DNA from 2 places in the Ruminiclostridium herbifermentans genome. Region 1 is predicted to be linked to the other one. Evidence: predicted binding sites of a transcription regulator. Region 1 holds the regulator's gene; the other holds the start of a gene.

Region 1 (10,068 bases):
AAATAATAACTTAAAACACGCCATGCATAATCTAAACTTCAAAAACCACTTGTGGTTTTTGTGGCTCGAAATTGCACTATGTTTGCACAAACTTATTTTTCGAGCTCCTCCCATGCCAATTTAGGCGTTTATATTTAACTATTTAGTGTAGTAACTTGAAAATATGCTATGCTTAAACAAAACTTCAAAAACAGAATATCAACTCTATTCGATATTCTGAATTTGTTCTCTTATTTTCTCTGTTTCACTTTTAAGTTCAAGAACATTTTTCGTTATAATTATATCATTTGACTTTGAGCCGATAGTGTTTATTTCCCTATTTATTTCCTGAACTAAAAAGTCAAGCTTTCTTCCTATGGGCTGCTGCTGTATACTTAATATATCTCTTAGCTGTGATAAATGACTTCCAAGTCTTACTAATTCTTCATCAATACTACATCTATCAGCAAAAATAGCAACTTCCATTGCAATTCTGTTTTCATCAATTGTTTGTTGGCTCAAAAGATCCTTTATCCTATTTTCAAGCTTTAGTTTGTATTCAGAAACAACTTCAGGACTTCTGTCAGATATATTTTTAATTATATCTTGCATATTATCTGCCTTTTGCAACAGGCTTTCTCTTAATTCATTGCCTTCCTTTTCACGCATTTGAATTAATGATGATATGGCAGTCTCTAATGCACTTTTCAATACTTTCCAAAGCTGTTCTTCATCGTCTTCATTTTTTTCAATTCGTAGTACATCTGGTAATCTAGATACTAAAGATACACTTATGTCATCAGCTAAATTATACTTGTTCTTTAACTTTTCAATAGCCTGTATGTAAGCATCAGCTAAAGCCTCATCAAGTGTAACACTTTTTGAATCCTCAGAACGGTCTTCAAATGAAATAAAAATATCAACTTTTCCTCTAAATATGCTTTTTGATACTATCTCTCTAACACGTTCCTCTAAAAAAGCAATCTGTCTAGGTAACTTAATATAGAAATCTATATATCTGTGATTTACACTTTTAATTTCTACAGTAAATTCCTTACCACAATCACTAAAGGTTCCCCTACCGAAACCAGTCATGCTCCTAACCATAAATTCCTCCACTAGATGAGCTTTAAAATTAACAATCTCGTAAAGTATTATAACACAATTTCATATTATTTAAAGAATTTTTTACTTATTTTCTTTATTTTTTTCCAATTTGCTTCAAATTGCTAACCCATATGAAATATTTGCCAATATTTAAATTGATTATACACAAAATGGAGGATTTGAATCCTCCATAAATTAAACTTTTTCTTTATTATTTTTATAGCTTTAATACATTTTCAATGGCTTGCTGTACTCTGGATTTATCAAAGGGTTTAACTACAAAGTCCTTTGCTCCCATTTTTATTGCATCAATAACCATTCCTTGCTGTCCCATGGCAGAAACCATAAGTATTTTTGTGTTTGGGCTAACCTCAGTTATACCTTTTATTGCCATAATACCATCCATTTCAGGCATTGTTATATCTAATGTAATAATATCTGGTTGATACTTTCTTGCCTGTTCAATAGCTTCGAATCCATTTGAGCCTTCTCCAACAACTATGTAATTAGAATTCTCTTCTATCATTCTTTTTATTAATGTCCTCATAAATACTGCATCATCAACAACTACAAATTTTATTTCTCCCATTTGATACATCTCCTAGTTCATACATCATTAGTGATAAAGCAACAATCCCAGCCGTCTCTGTTCTAAGAATCCTTGGCCCAAGAGTTAACTTATTAATACCCTTGGATTCAGCTAATTGTATTTCCTGTTCAGTATAACCGCCTTCTGGGCCGATAAAAATTGAAGCTGTTTTAACAACTGAGTATTTTGACACTATATCTTTAAGACCAGTTGAACTTTCCTTCTCATATGGAATTACTGACAAATCAAAGCTTGAAGCTATATTGACAGCATCAGTAAACTTAATAGGCATACATATTTTAGGAATAATTCCTCTATTCGACTGTTTTGCTGCCTCTAAACTAATCTTTTGCCATCTAGATACTTTATTTACGGCATCTTTGTCAGTATTAATTTTTGTAATACATCTCTCATTTATAACTGGTACTATCTCATTTACTCCGATTTCAATACACTTTTGTACAATCAAATCCATTTTGTCTGCCTTGGGTAATCCTTGAAATAGGGTTACCTTTAGCGCAGATTCAGTTTGATTTGGCTCTTTATTAATAATGTCAGCTATAATATAATCATTAGTAACTTCAGTTATCTCTGAGGAATAATCAAAGCCCTCACAGCATACTGTTATAACATCTCCCTTTACAGTTCTTAAAACCTTTTTCAGGTGCTGATAATCTTCACCAACGATAGTTATTTTATTATCTCTTATCTGTGAACTATTTACAAAGTATCTTGACATTTGAACACCATTGCTACCCATTCACCTATTTCCAGGGTTTCTATACAATCCAACCTGTTTTTTGCACAAGCTTCTAAAACTTCTAATTTTCTCTCTTTTATTATACCAGATGTAATAAATAAAGAATTATTTCCTTTTAAATAATAAGGTATAACTGATGCTAAGTCAATAATTACATTTGCTATAATATTTGCAACTATAATATCATATTTTTTGTCATTCTGCTTAAAATCAGTTAGAACGCCTTTAAAAACTGTTATTTTTGAACTTTCATTGTTTGTGGAAATATTTTCATTAGCAACCCTTACTGCCACCTCATCAATATCAATAGCATCAACCTTTTGTGCACCAAGCTTTGCAGCAATAATGGACAATATACCTGTACCACAACCAACATCCAGTACTTCAAATTCATCTTTCATATACTTATCTAATAATTTTGAACACATTTGAGTTGTTTCATGGGTCCCTGTTCCAAAAGCCATTCCAGGATCCATTTCAACTACAATATCATTCTGTTCAGCATCGTAATGTTCCCAAGTAGGCTTAATAACTATTCTTTCTGTAAGTTTAAATGGCTTATAATATTTCTTCCATGATGTGGACCAATCCTCGTCTTCTATTTCACCATAGCCATCTATGCCTTTACCAACATCAAGAAATTGGGATATATTTTCTAAACCATCATTTATTTGCTTTAGGAGATCATTTATATCTAAGCTATTTTGAAAGTAAGCCTTGATTATAACATCCTCACCTAATGATTCAATAAACTCATCATCAGCATAATCTAAAGTATCTGTTTTTTGAATTTCTTTTCGTATATCAAATGGATCCATTATTGCAATACCGCCTGCACCCATTGATGTTAACAGTTCAGAGACAGCCTCACTTGCTTCATTAGTTGTATTTACACGTATTTCGTACCATTTCATAAAATACCCATGCCCTACATTTCTTGTTTAACACTAACGAAATGTATATTTCCTTGACAGAAACAGCACAGGCTTGGCACCTCCCTATATTTTATATTTTCTGTTTTCACTGCTAAGCTTTATTTGAATGCGTCCTTCATTTTGTCAAAAAAGCCTTTCCTTTGCTCATGAGTGTCATCGCCGCTAATTTCAGCAAACTCTCTTAATAGTTCCTTCTGTCTTTCACTTAATTTCTTTGGAACTTCAATATTAACCTTAACATATTGATCTCCACGACCATTACCACGTAAATATGGTATTCCTTTTCCTCTAAGTCTAAATACCGAACCCGTTTGCGTTCCCTCAGGCACAGTGTATTTTACTTTTCCATCTAATGTAGGCACTTCTATTTCCGCTCCAAGAGCCGCCTGAACAAATGTAATTGGCTCATCACATACAATATCATTTCCTTGTCTTTTAAATAGAGGATGGGGTTTAACTCTGACATTTATTAATAAGTCTCCGTTTGGTCCGCCCTTTGAACCAGGATCCCCTTCTCCTCTTAATGAAATTGTCTGTCCATCATCAATTCCTGCAGGAATATTAACTTTAATTTTAACATTATTTCTAAGCTTTCCTTTACCATTACATGCTGGACACGGATCAGTAATAATTTTACCTTCTCCACGACATACATCACAGGTTTTTTGATTAATAAATTGTCCGAATGGCGTATTCTGTCTGATTTGTACCTGACCAGTTCCATTACAATGCTTACAAGTTGATGCTTCTGTACCTGGCTTTGCTCCTGATCCAGTACACTTTGAACATATTTCCATTCTTCCTATCGTTAATTCTCTTTCTATACCAAAGGCTGCTTCTTCAAAAGAAATTTCTACTGCATATTTAAGGTCTGCACCCTTTTGAGGCCCTCTTCTTGACCTTGACCTTCCACCAAAGCCTGAACCTCCAAAGAAGGATTCAAAAATATCGCCAATTCCTCCAAAATCAAAATCTGAGAAACCTCCAGCTCCTCCAAAGCCATTTGGATCAACACCTGCATGACCATATTGATCATATCTGCTTTTCTTTTGAGGATCACTTAACACCTCATAAGCTTCATTTATCTCTTTAAACTTAGCCTCTGCATTTTTGTCACCAGGGTTAACATCAGGATGATATTTTTTTGCTAAATTTCTATATGCCTTTTTTAGCTCCGCATCAGAAGCACTTTTACTTACCCCTAATACTTCGTAGTAGTCTCTCTTTTCTGCCATAAATTCAACTCCCGTCTAATACATAACATTAAAATCCCTCAGAAAAATCAAGTTGCTTACTTCACCGGTATTATTTTCTAAAGCATAAAACAAGCCAGAGCCTAAAATTACCAGCTTTGGCATTTATTATCAATTAAAAAATACTTAATGTTAACTAAATTAATCTATAATTGGTCTTAACTATTTTAAAATACTTCCGTCGTAAAATTACGTTTACTTGTGGAATTAAATGTTAAAACCTCCACAAATACAAGAATAATTTTATACCTAAGCTTAGTTTAAAGTCAACTTAAAAAATGATTCTCCCAAAAACGAGTTAATTTATTAACACACCTATTCAAACAAAAATTCTATAATTACTTGCTGTTAAATTCTCAAAAAGCTTCTCGTAGTATTTCTTATACGTTACTCCATATAAATTTCTGTCATAAAATCACTTGCGGTTTTGTGGTTTGAAAACTCAGCTATATGCAAATAATTTCCAAACATCACCATCAGCATTATATATAGAGAACGATAAATACATGAATGCAGACTTTTTAATTTTCAACTTTTAATTGCTATAGGGGCCTATTACAGCCCCTATATATTATAACACCTAGTTTCAAAATGAAATTTCTCGGTTGTAGAAAAATTCATTAGAATCAGCAGCGTGCAAGTGAGGCGGAAAATATTCTCACCGTCTAAAAACCAAAGCGGTACCTGCCACTTATAGAAGTAGGGACATATTCTTGCCTCACTATATATTTATTTATCCTCATCAACTACTTTGTAGTCTGCATCAACCACATTATCATCTGCTCCGCCTGCATTACCCTGCTGCCCAAAACCAGCTCCACTAGGATCAGCACCTGGTGCTCCCTGTGCTCCAGCTTGTTGATATATCTTTGATGATATTTCATAAAATGCTTGCTGCAACTCATCAGTAGCCTTCTTTATTGCCTCTATGTCAGTGCCTTTTAGTGCTTCCTTAACACTATTAACACCTGACTCTATTTTTGCTTTATCTTCTCCAGATATTTTATCTCCAAGATCTTTTAAAGATTTTTCTGATTGATATACTAATGAATCTGCATTGTTTCTAACGTCAACTTCTTCTTTTCGTTTTTTGTCTTCAGCTGCAAACTTCTCAGCTTCCTTAACAGCCTTTTCTATATCTTCATCTGAAAGATTAGTTGATGCTGTAATAGTGATTTTCTGTTCGTTGCCAGTTCCTAAATCCTTGGCTGATACATGTACGATACCATTTGCATCAATATCAAATGTTACCTCTATCTGAGGAACTCCTCTAGGTGCTGATGGAATACCTGTAAGCTGGAATCTTCCTAAGCTCTTATTATACTGAGCCATTTCTCTTTCACCTTGAAGAACATGTATTTCAACACTGGTTTGACCATCTGCTGCAGTTGAGAATACTTGGCTCTTTTTAGTAGGAATAGTAGTATTTCTTTCAATTAACTTAGTGAATACTCCACCAAGAGTTTCAAGTCCTAATGATAATGGAGTAACATCTAATAAAAGAAGTCCTGTAACATCTCCTGTTAATACACCAGCCTGAATAGCTGCACCAACAGCAACACATTCATCAGGGTTAATTCCCTTAAATGGTTCTTTACCTAAATACTTTTTAACTGCATCTTGAACAGCTGGAATTCTTGTAGATCCACCAACCAACAAAATCTTATCAATTTTGTCTGGAGTTAAGCCAGCATCCTGCATAGCCTGTCTTGTTGGAATCATAGTATTTTCTACTAAGTCTGCTGTTATTTCATCAAATTTTGCTCTTGTAAGTGTTACATCTAAGTGCTTTGGACCTGATGCATCAGCTGTAATAAATGGCAAGTTTATGTTTGAAGTTGTTACACCAGAAAGCTCAATCTTAGCCTTTTCAGCAGCTTCCTTTAATCTCTGCATTGCCATCTTGTCATTTCTTAAATCAATTCCATTTTCTTTCTTGAAGGTGTCTGCAAGAAATTCAATAATTCTATTATCAAAGTCATCTCCACCAAGTTTGTTATTTCCGTTAGTAGCTAAAACTTCAAATACACCGTCTCCAATTTCAAGTATTGATACGTCAAATGTACCTCCACCCAAATCATAAACCATTATCTTTTGATCTTTTTCTTTATCAAGACCATATGCAAGAGCAGCAGCTGTAGGTTCGTTAATTATTCTAAGTACTTCAAGACCTGCTATCTTTCCAGCATCCTTTGTTGCCTGTCTTTGAGCATCACTGAAATATGCAGGAACAGTAATAACAGCTTGAGAAACTGTTTCACCTAAGTATGCTTCTGCATCAGATTTTAGTTTTTGAAGTATCATAGCTGAAATTTCTTGTGGAGAATATTTCTTTCCATCTATTTCAACCTTCCTGTCAGTACCCATATCTCTTTTTATTGAAATAATTGTTCTTTCTGGGTTAGTTACAGCCTGTCTCTTAGCAACCTGACCTACCATACGCTCACCAGTCTTTGAAAAAGCTACAACTGATGGAGTAGTTCTATTACCTTCAGGATTTGCTATAACTACAGGCTCTCCACCTTCCATAACCGCTACACATGAATTTGTAGTACCTAAATCTATACCAATTACTTTTGCCATTAAAAAATCCTCCTTAATATATTAACAAAATGTATTCAAATTTGAGTTATTCAAAACTATTAATTTGCTACCTTAACCATACTGTGTCTTACGACTTTTCCCTTCATTGTATAACCTTTTTGAAATTCTTCAATTACAACATTAACTCCTTTTTCTTCATCCTCCACATGCATTACAGCATTATGAAGTTCAGGATTAAATGGATTGTCTATTGCTTCAATTGGCTTGACACCTAGCTTCTCTAAACATTCCATCATCTGCCTCATAACCATTTCAACGCCTTCTTTTAGCGGATTGTTTTCCATTTCCTCAGCAGCTTTTAAAGCTCTTTCCAGATTGTCAACCACTGGCAAAATAGTATTTACAGTGTCAATGGCAGCATCAAGACTAAGAGCTTCTTTTTCTTTTAAAGTACGTTTTTTATAATTATCAAATTCAGCAGCTATACGTTGAACTGCATTTTTATACTCCTCACACTGAAGGTTCTTTTCCTCAAGTTTTGCTTTTAATTCCTCAATTTCAGTATTAACTGAATCTGTTTGACATTCCTCACCGCAATTACTAGATGAATCAGAATCACAACTGTTATTTGCTGTTTGCTCATTTTCATCTATATTAATTACTTCTTCATCTTTTGAATTAATATCTTTTTTCATTATCCAGTATTTACCTCCTTAATTTTTAACTATCCATCACCCAAGAGCCGTAATATCTCTTGATTAATTTTATTTCTTATAAAGTTCATTGAAGAAACAACCTTTGAATACTCCATTCTTGTAGGGCCAATAATGCCTATAGTACCTATTACATGATCTCCAACACTATATGAGGTTGTTACTAAACTGCATTCCTTTATACCTTCTATATTGTTCTCATTGCCAATCTGTATTACTATATCATTATTATTATATAAAGTATTAACAAGAATGTCTGAAATTAACTTCTTCTCATCAAGTATATTTAAAAACTCTTTTGCCTTCTGAACCTCTCTAAATTCAGGAAAGTTCAATATATTTGTAGTTCCCTCCAAATATACCTCAGGATGATCAATTGTTTTAATCAAGTCTTCAATACCGTTGAGAATTGGATTAATAATACTATGAGGTATAGAAATAAATTTCTCAACCTCAAACCTAATATCATTTGATGCAAGCATTTTAAGAGTATATCCTCTTAGCTTATCATTTAACAAATTTGATATTTGAATTAAAGAATCAGGAGTAATTCTATCATCAACTCTTACTAAATTATTACGTACAATATTTGTGTCTGTAACAATAATAACAAGAGCCTTTCCTTGTTCAATAGGAACAACCTGTACTGCTTTTAATGCAGATTTTTTTGAATGAGGAGTCAATGCCATAGTAGTATATTTTGTAAATTTTGACATTACTACTGAAGCATTTCTTATAAGCTGACTAAGTTCATTAATTTTGACGTCCATAGCATTTTTTATGTTTTCTATATCATCTTGTGAAAGTTCATTAATCTGCATTAATTTGTCTACATATAGCCTATAGCCCTTATCCGATGGAACCCTGCCAGCAGAAGTATGTGGTTGTTCTAAAAAACCCATTTCCTCTAAATCAGCCATTTCATTTCTAATGGTAGCTGAACTTAGACCAAGTTCATGCCTTTTGGCAATAGTTCTCGAACCAACAGGCTCAGCTGAAGTAATGTAATCATCAATAATGGCTTGTAGTATTCTAAGTTTTCTATCGTCAAGCAGCACGTTTATCACTCCCTTTGCTTCCAGCATTTTTTACTTTGTTGTTAGCACTCTAAGTTATTGAGTGCTAATTTATATATTAAAAATACCATTAGCCCTTGTGTTTGTCAAGTACTTTTCCAATAATTATTGCTATTTTTTGATAAAGGAGTTAATATTCCGCTTCTTAAAAAATAATCTAGTATATAGGTTTATATACTAATTCAATGATTTGTATAAATAATAAGTACTAGAATTATGTAAATTATGGTAAATGACATTTACTCATCCTTATGCTTGTGCCGCTAAACCCACATCATAAAAAACCATACTCTTTGGAATATAAATAATTGATAAAAATAACCTTGCTCTACATAAGACGTAGAACAAGGCTATAATGGCAAAAATCATACTTCTTTGCTATTGCTTTTACTCAATAGGATTATTTATCTGCTGGAAATTATCAGCTGAATAAAATCTACCTGTCTTAGCGCGATAAATTTCAAAATAGTAAACTATCAAAACAAAATTTGCTAATCTACTAATTACAGATGATATTACTACACCAACAAATGGGAAAATGCCCAATATAGAACCAGCTATACCACCACCTAGTGAAATTAATATAGTAATACCTAATATTGGCCAAAAGCTGCCATTAACTGTTTTGAAGGAATTTTTCAATCCCTCAATAATTCCGCTATCCTCTACACAAACTGCTGGGAACCACAAAATCATATAAATTCCTAAAGCAATATTTCCTACTATGAATGCAAAGTAGAAAAGTAACATTAGCAGTATACCTGCGATAGTTGAAACTAATGCCGCAATAACAGAAGCTATAACCACAAGTATAACTAAAACTAAAACTAATCCAATACTTATAGCAATGCTTAGCAAACCAAACTGTATATATCTTCCTATATATTTTGACATACACTGTGTGAAATCGCTTAGAGTTGCATTTCCTGTTTCATATTTTTTATTTATTAACCCATAAGTAGCAGGATAAATTAAAATAGAAAACAACAAAAGCAGAAATCCTCCAATAGTAACACAAATAATCATTGGCATACTAATCAATTCATCAAAAAAGTTCGCGCTAATGTCTAAATACTCGCCTCTCAAAACGCTCATAAATATTTCTGTATACT
Region 2 (10,068 bases), 820 kb from region 1:
TTTGACATTGCTTCAGGTTCTAGTTGTTGGTGACTCATCATAGCCAAATCGAATATGTGCTCACTAATCAACTTAACATCTTCCTTCTTTGATTCATTATTCTTCAAATCAATAATTGCTTTAACAAGCTTGTTGGATGAATTAAGTACAAGGGTCTGTTCTTTAGGGAACATACTGCTCATGTCCATACCGCCTCCATACATTTTGCTCATTTCCTGCATTCTTCTTGAATGCTCAGATAAAAGAACCACAGCTGGAATGGATTCATTTTTCAAAGCTTCAACCTGTATCTTTAATTTATCGTCATTTATAGTCTCTTTAAACAGCGTTTCAAGATAGCTTACATCCTGTTCAGATATTCCAGTATTTTCCTGTTTCATATTAGCTGATATATCTGCATCAATCCTATTAAATTTAACTCCTGTTACTTTACTTTCAATTAATGACATAAAATGATTGTCAATCATTGATGATAGAATTACAGCTTCCATATCGTTTTCATTAAACAGCTTTATATACTGTGCTTGCTGATTTTCATCAGAAACATAGAATACTGTGTTTTCATGCTTTTCTTTATTATTTTCAAGATATTCTTTAAGAGTTACATATCCTCCCTTAGTAGACTTGTAAATAATAATATCCTTCACTCTATCATAGAATTTATCTTCTCTAATACAGCCATACTTAACAAATGGGTTTATGTCACTCCAGTATTTATCATAGCTTTCACGCTCATTTTCAAAGAGAGAAGTTAACTTGTCAGCAACCTTCTTAGTTATATGCGAAGAAATCTTATTAACATATCCATCGTTCTGTAAGAAGCTTCTTGATACATTCAGTGGTAAATCTGGACAATCCAACACACCCTTTAGAAGCATCAAGAACTCAGGTATTACTTCCTTAATATTATCAGCAACAAATACTTGATTATAGTACAGCTTTATCTGGCCTTCCATAGTTTCAAATTCATGCTTTAGTTTAGGGAAATATAAAATACCCTTTAAATTAAACGGATAATCCATATTTAAGTGAATCCAGAAAAGAGGCTCATTAAAATCGTGGAATACCTTTGTATAGAATTTCTTGTACTCTTCATCAGTACAGTCTTTTGGATTCTTAAGCCACAATGGTTTAGTATCATTTAATGGCTTTGGAGCTGCTGGTTCAGTCTTATCTTCGCCCTTCTCCTCAGTTTTTTCCTCAGTATTTTCTGCTTCTTTTGCAGCATCCTCTAAATATAACTCTATAGGCAAGAATGCAAAGTACTTTTCAAGAGTCTGTCTCATTTTGTATTCATCTAAAAATTCAAGGCTATCCTCAGCTAAGTATAAGGTTATCACAGTACCTCTGTCTGTCTTATCAGAATCTGACATTTCAAATTCAGTACCGCCATCACTAACCCACTTTACTGCCTTTGCGCCATTTTGGTAAGATAATGTGTCAATTTGCACACGCTCAGATACCATAAATGCTGAATAGAATCCTAATCCAAAGTGCCCTATAATTTGAGCATCATCCGACTTGTCCTTATATTTCTCAATAAAATCTACTGCACCTGAAAAAGCTATCTGGTTAATATACTTTTTAACTTCTTCATCAGTCATTCCCAATCCATTATCTAAAACCTTAATGGTTTTGTCATTTTTGTTGACAATGACCTTTATTTCATACTTGTTGTCATCTGGCAGTTCTGCTTCTCCCATAGCATCTAGCTTTTTCAATTTGTTAATAGCATCACTTGCATTTGATACAAGCTCTCTTATAAAAATATCCTTCTCAGAATAGAGCCATTTTTTTATTATTGGAAATATGTTTTCCGTATTAATAGATATGTTTCCTTTTTCTTGCGCCATAATAATCTTGTCCAAACCCTGCACACTCATTATAGTACAGGAATGAACCTAATCCTCCTTTTCGTTATTATTTAATTTCAAGCACTTCTATACTTGAATTAATTACGATAGTAATAATATACCTCTAATAGCGAAATATTTCAAGTATTTTTTAGCACTCAATTAATAAGAGTGCTAACAATTTATTACTAATCAGTCCATTGAATTAGATTAGTCTATGAGTATACAAAATCTAATTTAATTTTCATCTTTTATTAGCTAAATATCTATATTGTGCATTTTTTTGAAATAAAAAAGCGATGAATTAGTTCTCATCGCTCGTTAATTATATTTATTAAGCAAAACCTTCCTATATCATTCATTTTGATAAATACTGAATAAACTATTATAAAAGTAATACCATATTCCTTTTTAGCCTTTTGATATGCTATTTTTAGATGAAATTAATTAAGACTTTTCACCAATTTAACTGTGTTTATTAACCATACAAAGAAATTCTTTTTGCTTCATCACAATTTATGGTCTTTTTCTTTCCCTCCAACTGAGTTGACAATGAAACCTTTCCATTCCATAAGTCAACAATATGCTTTAATGTTTCATATGCATAACCCAATTCCAGTTCACGTCCATCAAATTCATGCTTTAATTCAAGTGTGTTATCATTTTTATTCCAATCGTTTACTAAAATTATTGGGATGCTTCCAATGCCAACTGTATTGCACAAAGTTTCTCTTATTTTTTTCCATCCCTCATCATCAGACACCTCTGAAATCATATAATCATTTCCTGTTGTAACATATTCGAATAAATTCATTTCACAGCAAAGCTCCTGAGTTAAGTACCTTCTTATAAATGATTGATCTCTCTCAGTTTGCCGAACTTCAAATATTTTCTCAAAGCCAAATTTGTTTTTAAGGTTTTCAAAAATTTTAAAACCTATGTAATAGGGGTTAATGCTGGATTTCAACGGACGTATTACTTCATTGTGCTTTCTCAAGAACTCAAAGTGCATATTTTGAGGTAATTCAAGGTTATTTAATATATTATAATGCCAAAAACTTGCCCAACCTTCATTCATTATTTTTGTTTCAATCTGTGGAATAAAATATTGGGCTTCTTCTCTTACTATAGACAATATATCTTTCTCCCAATCTTGAAGTCGTCCATTCTCAATAATAAACTTCAGAAGGTCCTCCTCCTGTTTAGCAAAAAACCTATTATCTTGCTGTACTTCTTTTACTTCCTCTTCTGACTTATTGTTGGAATATCTTTCTAAATTCGGAAATTCTTTTTTGTTTTCTGTCACGGCAAATTTAGGTTCCTCTTTTTCCTCTCTTCTATTTTGGAATTCAACAACCCGCTCCGTTTGAAACTTTATTGCATGTGCTGAATTTAGAATTTTTTCTACCCGAACGTAGCCTATACTTGGATCAGAAATATATTCTCTAATACGGTCTGCATGATTTTTAAACATTTCAATTGCATATTCTGCCTTAGTTCCTAATTTAAATAGCCTATTATTTTTAAAGAAATCATTGTGAGCATATACATGAGCGATAGTCAGCACCTGCACTAGCAATGAATTATCCTTCATAAGATATGCAATACAAGGATTTGAGTTAATTACCATTTCATATGGTAAACCCGTTAAATTATACTTATGCAAAGTTTTTATTCTTTCATAAGATTTCCCATAACTCCAATGAGGGTAATGAGAAGGCATTCCAATATAGGATTCATAACCAATCATATCTTCATAGTTTACTATTTCAAATTCTTGATTATAATAGTTTAATCCATAATCCTTGGCCAGCTTTTCAATACGTTCATTCCAATATTCCAAATCTCTTATGCTAAAGTCTGCCATTAAGCCTTAACCCTCCTGTTCCACATCTTTGTCACTAACCTTCTCAAGCAGCTTTTTTAGTGCAGGCAGAACATCTTCCTTTTTGTTAATGTTAATAGCCGCAAAATTTTTACTCTCTATCTTATTTAATAATTCAGTTTTTATTGTACTGCCTATACTATAATAGCCAGGTACAATTTCTCCATATCCAAATAAATTACAAACCTCGCAAAGCTTCTTTGCACTTTCTATAGCCTTATTGTTATCTTCTGACCAGTTATCTCCATCACTGCAATGAAAAGCATATACATTCCAATTAGAAGGACTGTATCTTTCAGAAATTATCTCAAGTGCTTTCTCATAACCACTGCTTATGTAGGTACCTCCAGACTCTCCTCTGTGAAAAAACTCTTTTTCATTTACTTCTTTAGCTACTGTAGTATGAGCAATAAAAACCACATCCACATTGGCATACTTCAGCTGTAAAAACTGATACAATAAGAAATAAAAGCTTCTGGCAAGGTACTTTTTGGTTTGATCCATTGAACCAGAAACATCCATTATGCACAATACTACTGCATTGTAGTCTCTTTTATTCTCCTCTTTAATCCTGTAATATCTTAAATCCTCTTCAATAAACGGAAATCTTTCCCTTCGGGTAGTAACTGAAGAAATTGGCTTTGAATTCAACTCATCTTCATTGGAGTCTATGTCAGCATTGTTCGACTCAAATATAGCTTGACTGGAAGTAAGCTTTTCTTGATTTTGCTCTTCTAAAGCTCTTTTATATGACTGTCTTCTCTTAATTTTCTCCACAACTGAACGTTTTTTTGCCAGTTTTGGGGGTATTCCCTTATTTTGATACCCAAGCTTTCTATAGCTTTTCTCTTCTAATTGAGACAGCTGTTTTTTATCAATATCAGGAAGGTTTAAGTCGTCAAATAGATATTTTACCACCTCTTCTATAGTAATTTCTGTTTCATATATTTCTTCACCCTCCTGATTGCCTGCTTTCCCCTTTCCCGAATTATTGCTTGCTTCACCTGGAAATTTATCTCCTCTTTTTTCGTCACCCTCACCAACGCCAATTCCAGGTTTATTTTTACCATATATAAATTGATATTCCTTAATGCCCCTTATAGGAATTTTTATTTTTTTATCTTTGCTTTTACCTATAATACTTTCCTCAGCAATAATATTACCAAGATTTTTTTTAATAGATTCTTCAATTAATTCTCTGTGCCTTCGTCTGTCCTCGGCAGATCTATCTCTGCCACCATTATTGCAATCCCTAAAAATGGTCATAGTAGAAGCCCTCCAAAGCTGCAATTAATCTTTCCATAGGTTATTAGCCGAATATTTCAATATAACATTGCAGCAATTATCACAATAGCCATTTTTTTTCATTTCTTCTACCATAGTATTGTATTTCTGAGTCTGCTCCTTATCTCTAACCTTTGTCTGTGTAATTACTCTGCTTAAATCTCTGACTGAAGCCGTCAATTTTTTCTCTATTGCTTCCTTAAGTGGTTCATAGCTGGTATAATCCAAAGTTCCTCCATTCCTCATAACAAAGAACATATATGCAGTAACATCAGATCGAAAACCTTTAACCGCTGTGTCAGATATACCAATCTGTTCCTCAATAGACCTCATAAATTTCTCATCAGGCTCAAGTTCTTCTCCAGTATTTAAATCCTTAATCTTAGTTTTATTAACAAAGGCTTCAGCATGGTCTAAATAATTGTTGAATAAGCTTTCAGCCTGCTCTTTGTAGCCATGTATAAAGGCTTTTGTAACCTCTTTTTCAAGTATTTTATTATATTCTTTTTTAATTGAATCGTAAATAAGTCTAAGATATCGTTCTTTTTCTTCTTCTCCTATTCCCAACTCCTTGACAGATTTAATCAAAGTCTCCATAAGAGCTATTGGATTTATACAATTGTTTTCAGATTCTGAAAGGGTAGTATCAAGTGCTTTCATAATAAACCTTGTTGATATTCCAGTCATTCCTTCTCTTGGTGCTTCCTCATGCAATTCAAATATATCAATTTTTCTTGTCATTCCCTTTTCTAAAATTTCTTCTCCATTGTATATTTTAAGCTTTGTTATTGGATCAACCTTGCTAGATGGGCTAAGCCTAGTTAGTATTGCAAACATAGAAGCAATTTCTATTGTATGGGGTGCAATATGAGCTTTAAAATTACTTTTGGACAACATTTTTTGATAAATTTTAATTTCTTCATTAAGTTCTAAACAGTAAGGAACTTCAACTTTGACTATTCTATCAAGTATGGCTTCATTTGTATGATCTGATTTAAATTTATTCCATTCTGCCTCATTTGAATGTGCCAATATTACTCCATCAAAATAAATCATAGAGCCTTTGCCAGGAGATGGGATTGATTTTTCTTGAGTAGCAGTAATCATTGTATGTAAGTATTCTGTCTCATTTTTAAAAACCTCTATAAATTCAACAATTCCCCTGTTACCAACATTAAAAGCTCCATTGAGAGAAAGCACTCTAGGGTCATCCTCTGGATATAAGTCAATTTTTGAAATGTCAACACTACCCGTCAAAATCGAAGTATCCTGATTATTTGGATCAACTGGAGGTACTACGCCTATACCCTTCCTAGAGCGTATTGAAAATCCCGTGGACACTACAGGAAAGTTTTCATACTCGCCATTATATTCGTTTTTTAACCTGTATCTACAAACCGGGCATAAATCTCCTTCAATTCTCGTATTTAGCGTTTTTTCAAATTCATTTCGCAAATGCTTAGGTATGAGGTGTAGTGGCTCTTCTCGCATTGGACAGTCTTTTAACGCATAAATAGGGTCTGCACACTCAAGTGCCTTCTTCAGTGCTTCCATTATTGAAGATTTACCAGCCCCTACCGGCCCAACTAAATATAACACCTGTCTAGCTTCCTCTCCAGCCATTGCAGCAGAGTGAAAATACCTTACAATTTTCATTATGGTTTTATCGATTCCAAAAAAGTCATTCTCAAAAAAGGAATACTTTTTTATAATATCATTGCCATATATTCTTCTTAATCTTGGATTTTCATCAGTTTTTACAGCCTCTATACCTTTAGAAATTATAAGTTCATATATTCTTTGGTGTGAAAGTACTGCTATACTCGGATTTGACTTTACTAAATTCAAATACTCAATAAATGTGCCTTCAAATTGCTTTTTCACCCTCTCTTCCCTATCTTTTTGGATCATTTCTCTGAAATCAAACTCCGGTGTGGTCATACAAAAACCCCCCTTTTTTGCCTAGTTGTAGATGTTCTTTAATCAAATAATAATTAATATCTCTTAAAATAAAGTATTTCATTTTAAAATATATGTGCTCTTTTTTTATAATATTATCAAATAGACAAGTTAATAACTTAAAAAGAAATATTTATTTAACTAAACACTATCCACATAGCAATAAATGCTTGAAGCCTTTAAGACCTCAAAGTGCATAATATACCAAATATACTTTCGAATTATTTGGGCAGCAAGCTTGTGATAATCTTGAACACTGAAAGGCTTTTTATGTGACTGAATAATTATTTTATTCAGTTACTAACATTACTTTTTTATATTTATTTTCAATCACCAATATGATATAATTTCGAAAAAATGAGGTGAAAATATGGAGGAAAAAATATATAATTTAATAACTAAGATGTATTTAGAATTTACAGAATTTAGAAAAGATATTACAGCAAGAGTAGAACAAAATACGTCTGAAATAAAAAAATTAGGCAATCGGGTTGCTTCTCTTAAAAATGAGTTTTCAACTAAGACTGGTGTATTATCTGATGGTTATAAGCAATTAGACAGCAAATTTGACAGATTGGAAGCCAAGCTTGACAGTGTTACTAATACAGTTGAAAAACAAGCCGTTGAAATACGAGTTATACAGGGTAGTAAAATATAATAAAAAAAGCAGCTTGGGCATTCACAACATTTCTTCTATTAAAACAAAGATACTTACAAAGAAATACTGGCTTAAATAGTAATTCACAAATATTGCAGCTACTACTTTACTTCTCAAATAATTACAATTCAATAAATGTAATATTCATTATCAAAAGCATATTCAGCACCAAATTATAACTAGAACCATTTAGTCAAGAAAATGTTCAGCTATTTCTCAACATATAAACATAAAATCACTATGATATTCTTCGCATTATTTTACTTTATAATTCAATCCAATACAACCTATACTGTTTCTCATGCAAATTATACGGTACTGTCAATAATTTTTCGCAATTATACATATAAAAGTCAGCTAAAACATAGTCAAAATATAAATTGTACAACTTTACATCCCAACTGCATTATTAGCTTAAATCTTTATTGTATAGAAGCTTTCTGCTTACTAAAACATACCTATATTTATCACTCATTAAGTCCCTTTTAGAATAGTCAAACATTATAATTTCGTCAGTTCTCGATAGCTTACTAAGTGAAATAAAAAATACACTTTTCAATATGTTTTTTGTCTGAACCCCAATAAAATCAGGAAGATACTCTTTTATAAATTCTTCATTTTTTAGCAGTTGATGAATAGCAATTATGCTAATTAAATCCTCTTCTCTCTTTAAGAACTCTGGTATAGCACATGAGCGGTCAGAACTTAGGAAATCAAATATCATTTTTTGTCTGAACACTTCTTTTTTCTCTTGGGGAATTTTCCCAAAAGAGTTTTCAAAAAATTCATACAGAATGGCTATATTTTCTTTATATGAAATTGGCCTGTCCAAATAGCCCCTTTCCCTGCAAAAAACAGAAAGCATATAATACATTTCAAATGCATCAGAAAACAAGCATTTTTCAATATACTCAAGTGAACTGTTAAATCTAGCTGAATTAAAATATCTTTCAAGTACCTCTTCAACATCTTTTAATAGCAGAATATCTTCAAAAGTGACATAATTATTACACAGCACCTCATATGGAGCATAGTGTCTGTAAATGAACCCATGCTTATGAGACTCGTTTCGTATTTTTGAGCCTTTCAGAAGCTTAAGAAAACCTAGCTGAAGTTGATGAGGACCTAGACCATATACTTCATTGAAGGAATTCCTGAAGGATTTCAGATTTTCATAGGGTAATCCTGCTATTAAATCAAGATGCACATGTATATTTTCATTTGCAAGTATCTTTCTTACATTTTCAGCAAGCTTCTCTATATCAGTTACCCTGTCTATTTCCTCAAGTGTATCATTATTTGTAGTTTGTATACCAATTTCTAGTTGAATTAATCCCTTTGGTGCTCGGCTTAGTATCTCTAAAATTTCATCATCAAATAAATCGGCAGCAGCCTCAAAATGAAATAACGTATCACAATTCAAACCAATAATATATTCAAACATTTCCTTAGCCCTTCTCTTATTACAGTTAAAGGTTCTGTCAACAAATTTTATCAGCTTGGGCTTGTACAATAATAAAACACTCAAGTCGTTTTTAACTCTATCCTTTGAGAAAAACCTAACACCATTAAAGGTTGAAGATATGCAATAAGAGCATGAAAAAGGACAACCTCTAGAAGATTCATAATACACTATTCTGTTTGTCACAGATGCCATTAATTCTGCAGTATAAGGCGACTTTATTTCATCTAAATTGTTTACCAAACAAAAGCCTTCATTATACACAATAGTATTATCCATCCTATATGCTATGCCACACAGCTTCTTGTAGTCCTCAGAATGATTTAATAAGCAACTATATACTTGAGGAAATATTTCTTCTCCTTCACCGCATAAAATAAAATCTATTGAGCAATTCTCTTGTAAAACTTTTTTTGCATCATAAGAAACCTCAGGGCCTCCTAAAATAATCTTGCATTGAGGTAACAGCTTCTTTATCTCCTTTGAAATTAAAAGTACCAACTCAATATTCCAAATATAACAGGAAAAAGTTAAAATATCAGGCTTTTCTTTATATAACTCAGATAGTATATTATCTTTACTATCATTTATTGTAAATTCTCTTGTTACAACAATTCCATTTGAATTGTTTGAGATTTCACTAATGCTTGCCTTTAAATACCAAATAGCTAGACAAGAATGTATATATTTTGAATTAATCCCTACTAAAACTGTTTTCATAAATTAATCTCTTTCTTAAGAATCATTTGATATCAAGCTTAAATCTAAATTGATTTTTATCAGTAAGCTGTTAGGAACTAGTATTATTCATTACAGTGTTTATGTCTTTCTGCATTTATCATCAATTCTTCATCTATAACTGATACTTTTTGTTTTTGTACCTCTATTATGCCATCTTTACTTAGCACGCACAAGTCCAGTCCATGATTTAAAAATCATATTAAAATAATAATAGAAGTCCTTTCTG

Evidence for each region. Region 1 encodes HrcA, which represses chaperone genes, less so after heat shock. Its sites were predicted from a motif close to TGTTAGCACTCNNNNNNNNNGAGTGCTAACA; they were not measured.
Region 2: a site for HrcA is predicted at 2,003-2,033, ahead of htpG (molecular chaperone HtpG). Genes of this name have one in related genera too.

What each region holds. Positions count from the first base shown of each region.
Region 1 covers NZ_CP061336.1:2,205,724-2,215,791, reverse strand. The annotation lists gene EHE19_RS09210 (YicC/YloC family endoribonuclease) at 205-1,086, opposite strand; gene EHE19_RS09205 (response regulator) at 1,304-1,675, opposite strand; gene EHE19_RS09200 (16S rRNA (uracil(1498)-N(3))-methyltransferase) at 1,647-2,435, opposite strand; gene prmA (50S ribosomal protein L11 methyltransferase) at 2,396-3,349, opposite strand; gene dnaJ (molecular chaperone DnaJ) at 3,469-4,605, opposite strand; gene dnaK (molecular chaperone DnaK) at 5,353-7,206, opposite strand; gene grpE (nucleotide exchange factor GrpE) at 7,266-7,862, opposite strand; gene hrcA (heat-inducible transcriptional repressor HrcA) at 7,892-8,947, opposite strand; gene EHE19_RS09170 (DUF7847 domain-containing protein) at 9,344-10,068, opposite strand, start outside.
Region 2 covers NZ_CP061336.1:3,028,150-3,038,217, forward strand. The annotation lists gene htpG (molecular chaperone HtpG) at 1-1,853, opposite strand, end outside; gene EHE19_RS12340 (SpoVR family protein) at 2,332-3,720, opposite strand; gene EHE19_RS12345 (YeaH/YhbH family protein) at 3,727-5,004, opposite strand; gene EHE19_RS12350 (PrkA family serine protein kinase) at 5,029-6,963, opposite strand; gene EHE19_RS12355 (hypothetical protein) at 7,352-7,639, shown strand; gene EHE19_RS12360 (B12-binding domain-containing radical SAM protein) at 8,049-9,821, opposite strand; gene EHE19_RS12365 (D-alanyl-D-alanine carboxypeptidase family protein) at 9,999-10,068, opposite strand, start outside.